DNA from 2 places in the Paenibacillus glucanolyticus genome. Region 1 is predicted to be linked to the other one. Evidence: riboswitches for the same ligand, from Rfam matches in the RefSeq annotation. Region 1 holds a riboswitch; the other holds the start of a gene.
What was found. Region 1 has a riboswitch for ZMP and ZTP ahead of WDY75_RS13335 (bifunctional 5,10-methylenetetrahydrofolate dehydrogenase/5,10-methenyltetrahydrofolate cyclohydrolase). Riboswitches for the same ligand answer to the same signal wherever they lie in the genome.
Positions count from the first base shown of each region.

Region 2: it holds a riboswitch for ZMP and ZTP, as region 1 does, so the genes downstream of both, purT (phosphoribosylglycinamide formyltransferase 2) here and WDY75_RS13335 (bifunctional 5,10-methylenetetrahydrofolate dehydrogenase/5,10-methenyltetrahydrofolate cyclohydrolase) in region 1, are expected to answer to the same signal.

Region 1 covers NZ_CP147845.1:2,761,233-2,764,948, reverse strand. The annotation lists gene WDY75_RS13345 (sucrose-6-phosphate hydrolase) at 1-31, opposite strand, end outside; gene WDY75_RS13340 (LacI family DNA-binding transcriptional regulator) at 211-1,209, opposite strand; gene WDY75_RS13335 (bifunctional 5,10-methylenetetrahydrofolate dehydrogenase/5,10-methenyltetrahydrofolate cyclohydrolase) at 1,454-2,302, opposite strand; ZMP/ZTP riboswitch at 2,373-2,452, opposite strand; gene WDY75_RS13330 (permease) at 2,608-3,624, shown strand; gene WDY75_RS13325 (TIGR03943 family putative permease subunit) at 3,653-3,716, shown strand, end outside.
Region 2 covers NZ_CP147845.1:2,983,903-2,987,618, reverse strand. The annotation lists gene WDY75_RS14225 (MATE family efflux transporter) at 1-486, opposite strand, end outside; gene purT (phosphoribosylglycinamide formyltransferase 2) at 797-1,957, opposite strand; ZMP/ZTP riboswitch at 2,043-2,123, opposite strand; gene WDY75_RS14215 (LysR family transcriptional regulator) at 2,190-3,065, opposite strand; gene dapA (4-hydroxy-tetrahydrodipicolinate synthase) at 3,177-3,716, shown strand, end outside.

The DNA of each region.
Region 1 (3,716 bases):
CCAGGCGGCGGTATTTCAGTTCTCTGTCCATATCTCTTCTCCTTATAAATGGGCTAACTAAAGAATCAAACAGACGTGCTGCACGTGTACGTGAACAAAACCAATCATAGTGGAACCGGTTCCAATCAAGTGTAAAAATAATGAACTCAGTTCCAATACAAGCAGCAAACGCCCGATTTGGAACCGGTTCCGTTTTTTAGTATAAAATAACTAATTCAGATTGTCAACGCTTTCCCGATGAATCATCTCGCAATTCATGACCGTCAGGAGATCCGCAGGCTCGTCGTTGACCAGCTTGATAATATGCTGTGCAGCGAGGTGCCCCGCTTGAAAATATCCATATTTAACCGTGGTCAATCCGGGGTGAATCACCTCGGTTACATCGTATCCGCCAAATCCGGTAACGGAGAGTTCGCTGGGAATTTGAATGCCCTTCATATGCGCAGCTTTCATCACGCCAAGCGCGATGTTGTCCGTGGCGCAGACCACCGCCGTTGGCAGCGTTCGATTAGATTGGAAAATCGTCAACGCGGTCTGAACGCCATCTGACATTTTAAATCCACTTTCATAGAGATCGAGATTCACTTCCACACCAACATGCTCGCTCACCGCTTTCAGAAACCCTTCCTTTCGTTTGACCCCAACCGCAACGTCTTTTTCCGTAACACCAATATAAGCTATGTTACGATGTCCCTTGGACAGTACATAACGCCCCATGTCATAGCCTGCGGCATAGTCGTTATAAATCATGCTGTGAACATCCTTGTGCTGTTGTCCGAGCAGAAGAACGGGAATGCCGATCTCTTTAATCGCGGCAAGATGCGTCTCCGTCACCTGTGTGGCGAATAGAATGATCCCTGATATTTTTTGTCTGGCGAGGTCATACAGCGCCTCAATCTCTCGGGATAAATCCTGGCTTGCATTAATGATGAGAAGCTGATATCCGTGTTCCCTTAGTTCTTCGTCCATTCCGGCCACGGTCTGCGATGCGGAAAATGAGTCCAGACGCGGCATAATGGTGCCGATCATACTGGTTTTTTTCGCTTTTAAGCTCTGTGCAAAAGAATTCGGAATATAGCCGGTTTCCTGAATGACCTGCTCAATCTTTCGGCGTGTCGCATGGCTTACGGATCCTCCGTTTAAGAAACGGGAGACCGTGCTTTTGGCAACTCCGGCTTTGTGAGCGATATCGGCGATCGTGTTCTTCATTCACTGATCACCGGAGCCGCACAACAGGCTTTGATTCGTGTATGCATGAAGCTCTCCCCTTCGATTTCGCATTTCTCTAACTATACCATGACCTCCGGGCGTCCGTGAAATTGCAGGCCTAGGGCCTATCATTTTATAGACCATACCTCTCTAAGATCCAAACTTTGGCGTGGATAAAGCGATTCGAAGGGGATTATTCTTGGTTCCCCTTTACTTAACATGCAGATGGTCTATGGCTTTCCCCTTAGACTTGCACGGTTCGCTCAGCCGATTCTACGGTATGCTTCAGCAGCGTAGCAATCGTAACAGGACCCACGCCGGCAGGTACCGGCGTAATCGCGGAAGCAGCCTCCGCGCAAGCTTCATAATCGCAGTCACCGATATTCCCTTTGTTATAGCCTGCATCCAATACAACGGCCCCCGGCTTGATCCAGTTCCCTTGAATAAAATTGGGTTTGCCTACGGCAGCAACAACAATATCCGCCTGCGAGACAATATTGGCGAGATCCTTCGTTCTCGAATGACAGATCGTAACCGTAGCATTGCGATTCAGCAGCATCATCGATACCGGCTTGCCGAGAATCGGACTGCGTCCAACAATGACGGCATGTTTCCCTTCAATCGGCAGGTTGTAATAATCCATAATCGCAAGTATCGCCGCAGGCGTACAGGAAGGATATTCGGCAAAACCAAACGCATTTTGCGAGAACCCAAGCGTGGTGACCCCGTCCACATCTTTTTCAATACGGATGGTATCAAAAGCCGCTCGTTCATCGATATGATGGGGTACCGGATGCTGCAGCAGAATGCCGTGAACATTGGGATCCTCATTCAGCTCTTGAATGGCAGCCATCAGTTCCTCCGTTGTTGTCGACTCGTCTAGCACCACTTTTTTGGATATAATTCCAAGCCGCTCACAGGCATTTCCCTTCATTCGCACATAGGTTGCCGAAGCCGGATCTTCTCCTACCAATATCGTTGCCAGACATGGGGTTACCCCTTTCTCCTTAAGCTCCTGCACCTTCACGGCCAGCTTGGCCTTGATATCGTCGGATACCAGCTTTCCATCCAAAATCAAAGGTTCCTTACTCATTGCACATCCGCTCCTTCGCCATTGTTATTGTAATAAACATAAAGAGGCAAGGCGACATCTCTGTCTCCTTACCTCTTGCCCAGGCGTACGGCATATGATCCTATGTGCTCCCTCTTGGTGACCCAAGTTACGCCAGTAACACATAGATAACTTTTTTTAATATACCATGACTTTGGACTTCACGCTACCAGGATGATGCGCCTGTTCCAAATCGTAATCTTTTTGATTAAATTATTAAAAACACGTATGTTGCCGATTGTCCAAGCATAGAATGTGCTAAGAACATTTCGCTTCAGGAGGACTTGATGAAACATCCCGTTGTATTCAAAATGCTGCCCTTCATCCTGCCGCTTGTCTTCGTGATTCCGGTCTTAACGATATGGCTGCAAAATGGTTCTGGTTCCAGGCTCGTCGAAATCCTTGACATGCAGCAGGTCAAAACCATTTTTACTGGCATCTTCCTTGAGGCGCTACCTTTTGTTTTGCTAGGCGTGCTGCTCTCGTCACTTCTGCAAATGTTTGTAAAAGAGCAATGGGTGCGCCGTCTTATACCCAAAAATCCGCTCATCGGCGTCTTGTTTGCTTCCATGCTGGGCATCGTGCTTCCCATATGTGAATGCGGGATGATACCGGTCGTCCGAAGGTTGATGTTAAAAGGGATGCCTGCCTACATCGCTGTCACCTTTATCCTCAGCGGCCCCATACTGAATCCGGTCGTGTTCGCCGCAACCATCATGGCCTTCCGCTCGCATCCCGAAGTGGTGATCGGCCGGATGGGACTAGCATTGGCCGTTGCCGTGACGATAGGTTTAATCGTATATGTATTCTCCAAACATAATCCGCTCAAGCGATCCTTTCAGGAGTTTACCGAACAGGGCTCCGTCAATGGGGGACGGAAAATGCATGAGCACCCTAAAACATGGAGGAGCATGTTTGTTCACGCCGGAGACGAATTAATTGAAATGACCAAGTATCTGGTTCTTGGCGCGTTCTTGACCGCCTGTATCCAATCCTTCATTCCAAGGGATGAATTGTTGGCATTAGGAAACGGTCCTGCCGCCTCATATCTGTTCATGATGGGGTTTGCGTTTATATTGTCGCTCTGCTCGACTTCGGATGCCTTTGTCGCGTCTGCGTTCACGCACAGCTTTTCGGTCGGTCCACTGGTTTCCTTTCTTGTTCTCGGCCCGATGCTGGATTTCAAAAGCTTGCTTATGCTGTCCGCTACGTTCAAGACCAAATTCGTAATCGGTCTAAGCCTGCTGGTTATCACGCTGGTCTTTATCGGCTCTATAGCCGTTGATGCTCTGTTTCGAGGTTAGCTAATTGGGGAGGAGGCTGATGTAAACGATGATTTCCAGCTTGGCTATACGGGGCCATTATGTGCTTCGGTCGCTGCTCATTGCAGCTCTTG
Region 2 (3,716 bases), 220 kb from region 1:
CGTTCGGCTGTCCCCTAGCGCTCTGAGCAGATTGGCCAACAAGTTGAACAGAACGGCTGCGCCAACACCCCAGTTGATAACAATCAAATAGGAGTAGGCATCATCCAATATTTCAGCCGGCGTATTCATCATCTCAAGCACCGGTCTCGTAAACATCACACTGACAACGGTTAGAAAAATGGTGAAGACAAGGCTGATCCAGATGCTCGTGCCGACACTTTTACGGATACCTGCGATATCTTTTGCACCGAAGCGCTGAGCCGTTATGATGGACAATCCTGCGGTCAAGCCTTGAGCAAAACCGATGACAAAGAACAAAATGCTGCCTGTCGAACCTACGGCTGCAAGTGCGTCCACCCCAATCGTCCGTCCCACGATGAGTGTATCTGCCATATTGTAAAATTGCTGAAAAACATTACCGATTAAGAGCGGTATCGTAAACATCACGATCAGCTTGATCGGACTTCCCTGTGTCATATCTCTCATGTTATTTCTCCTATGCCTGTAGAGCGTTCTATTTATATGTTGAAATGAATCCCGTGATAAGGCCCCAAATGATGGGATTATCGGGATGTGGACCATCGTATTCCTGTGTATCTTATCATGAACGATCGTAAATTTCTGCATATTTATTATTAATTTTTAAATTACATATACTCGTCTCGGCACCACGGCACGGCAATAGCGAAACGGATGCTCGCGGCTGCTTCCTATAGAAATAGGCCAACCGGGAAGTGCCGGTTGACCTTAGAACATGATCAAGAGGGACAAGCAAGAAGGGTTACACTTTAAGCGATTAAACTTCTTCTACAGCAAGCATCTCCCATGCTTTTTTTGCACGTGAACGTGCTTCTTCTACATGGCTGGCCGTGGACAGCGCAACCGCGACGCGTCTTCCGACCTTGGTTACAGGCTTGCCAAAAATGCGCAGCTGAGTGTTCGGAACGGCAAGTGCCCGCTCAGCACCGGTAACCGTATAATGTTCCAGCTCTTTCGGTGCTTTCAACGGCCGGCTGGCTCCAGGCGTGATCCATTCGATCTCGGGTATCGGATACCCGAGAATGGCACGTACATGAAGCGCAAATTCGGACAGATTTTGTGTGACAAGCGTAACCAAGCCGGTATCATGCGGCCTTGGAGATACTTCACTGAAGTACACTTTGTTCTCGGTCAAGAACAGCTCTACCCCAAACAATCCGAACCCGCCAAGCTCGTCCGTAATCGCCTTTGCTATACCTTTGGCTTCCTCAATCTGCTCTTCCGACATGTTATGCGGCTGCCAGGATTCGATGTAGTCTCCACTCTCCTGGATATGCCCGATTGGCGCGCAGTAGTTTGTCCCACTCACAGAGCGAACCGTCAGAAGTGTAATCTCGGATTGAAACGTAATAAATTCCTCAATGATCACTCTCCCGTTCTGCACCCGGCCGCCTTCCATGGCAATATTCCAGCAGGACGCGATCTCATCTTCTGAGCGGCAGACACTCTGGCCTTTTCCGGAAGAGCTCATAAGCGGTTTAATGACACACGGAAATCCCATCTCCCGCACAGCCTGAACAAACTCCTCATACGTATCGGCAAACCGATAACCCGCAGTCGGCAGCCCCAGCTTCTCCGACGCCAGTCGGCGGATGCCTTCCCGATCCATCGTCAGTTTCGCGGCTCTCGCGGTAGGAATAACGCGGTATCCCTCTTCCTCCAGCTTCACAAGCTCCGACGTTGCCAGCGCTTCAATTTCGGGAACGATCAAATCCGGCTTCTCCTGCTCTATGATCTCGCGCAGCTTATCCCCATCCAGCATATCAATGACATAACTGCGATGGGCGACATGCATGGCGGGAGCATCGGCATAACGATCAACGGCGATGGTTTCAACGCCCAGTCTCTGTGCCTCGATGACAACCTCTTTTCCCAGTTCTCCTGATCCTAGCAGCAGTATTTTATTCGTTTTCAACATCGTTGTGATATCCCCTTTTTTCATAGTTTCAGAGATGATAGAAGTCATTAGAATAATAAAAGAGGTAAGGGAAATAAGCTTCCCTTACCTCTGCCCAGGCGTACGGCCGTTGTCATCCATGTGCTCCCTCATGGTCCCCCATGCTACGCCAGTCACACATAAACCTATACATTGTTAGCTAAATCATACTTAATCTTTCCCTTAAATGCAATATCATCGGACAGAGCTTTTTCTAGGGTTTGGATATCATCATATCGATGAAATCTCTCTGCGCATGCGAGATCCATTTCTTAGGATGTATCACCATCTGTATGTCCAGTCGGATATCCGGATGGATAAAGGGAAGAACAGCCAGCTCTCCCCGCTTGATTTCCGCTTCGGCTACCATGCGGGGCAACAGCGAAATCCCCGAACCGGACATGACATAGCGCTTAATCGCTTCGGGATTGCCTAATTCCAATCCTATACGTAAGGGAACGCCGCGGGCACGAAGGACCTTTTCCAGCATGATACGATAATTGCAGCTATCCTCGGTCATAATCCATTCTACATCAGCCAGATGTTCAAGCTTAATGACGGGATGAACATGCAGAGGATGATTCGGGTGAGCGACCAGTAATAGAGGTTCCTCCCTGATTCGAATCCATGTTAAGGATGAATCAGACGGGTTATGTTCCAGCATGAGACCCATATCGTACTCGCCTTCCCTCACTTTACTCACAATGCGGTCTTCACGATCTGGCTGCAAACGAATGGAAAGATCCTCATATTGATGTCTCAGCCGATGTACGACCGGCGGAAGAAAATAAGCGGCTAACGAATCGATGGTCCCTATCGATAAGGTGCCCCCGCCTTGTTTGGTCAACTTTTCCTTCGACTGCTGGAACAGGTCCAGCATATGAACTGCATACTTCAGAAGCTCCTCTCCGGACTTCGTCAACCGCAGACCTTTGCCGTATCGCTCAAACAGCTTGACGCCATATTCCTTCTCCAGCTTCTGAATCTGAGTGGTTACGCTGGATTGAGCATATCCTAACTCCTCCGCAGCTTTCGTGAAACTTTGACGATCCGCCACTTCCTTGAATGTTTGCAGGTAGATGAGTTCCATCTCGCTCTCCTTATCAATAATATTGATAATATTTATCTATTATTATAGATAACACTGATTCTGATTGCCATGATACAGTATAACCACAACCAATGAAATGGAGGAAGGGCCATGTTGAATGAGCAGCAGCTGCATGGAATTTATGTGCCTGTCATTACACCCTTTTCACAGGATTATGAGCTGGACCTTATTTCGTATCAACGTTATGTAGAGAACTTGTTAACCCATGACATTCAGGGTTTGGTCATCAACGGTACGACCGGCGAGGCGCCAACGGTTACGTGGGAGGAGGTTGTTCGGCTTACAGGGGAAACCCGGAGAATTCTGGGCAAGCGGCAATTGCCGCTGGTCATCGGTACAGGAACGAACGATACGGTCTCCAGCGTGAAACGGACGGAACAGGCAGCGCTTATCGGTGCCAATGCCGTATTGGTAGTCACACCTTACTACAGCCGTCCTTCAATAGAAGGGATCATGGAACACTTCCGTCAAGTGTCCGAGGTCGGTATACCGGTTATCTTATATGAAGTTCCTTCGCGTACAGGTATCCGGCTGCCGGTCGATGCCATAAGAAGAATCATGGATCTGCCTGGTGTGATTGGCATGAAGGATAGCACCTCAAGTACGGAGTTAATGAAGGAATTATCACAG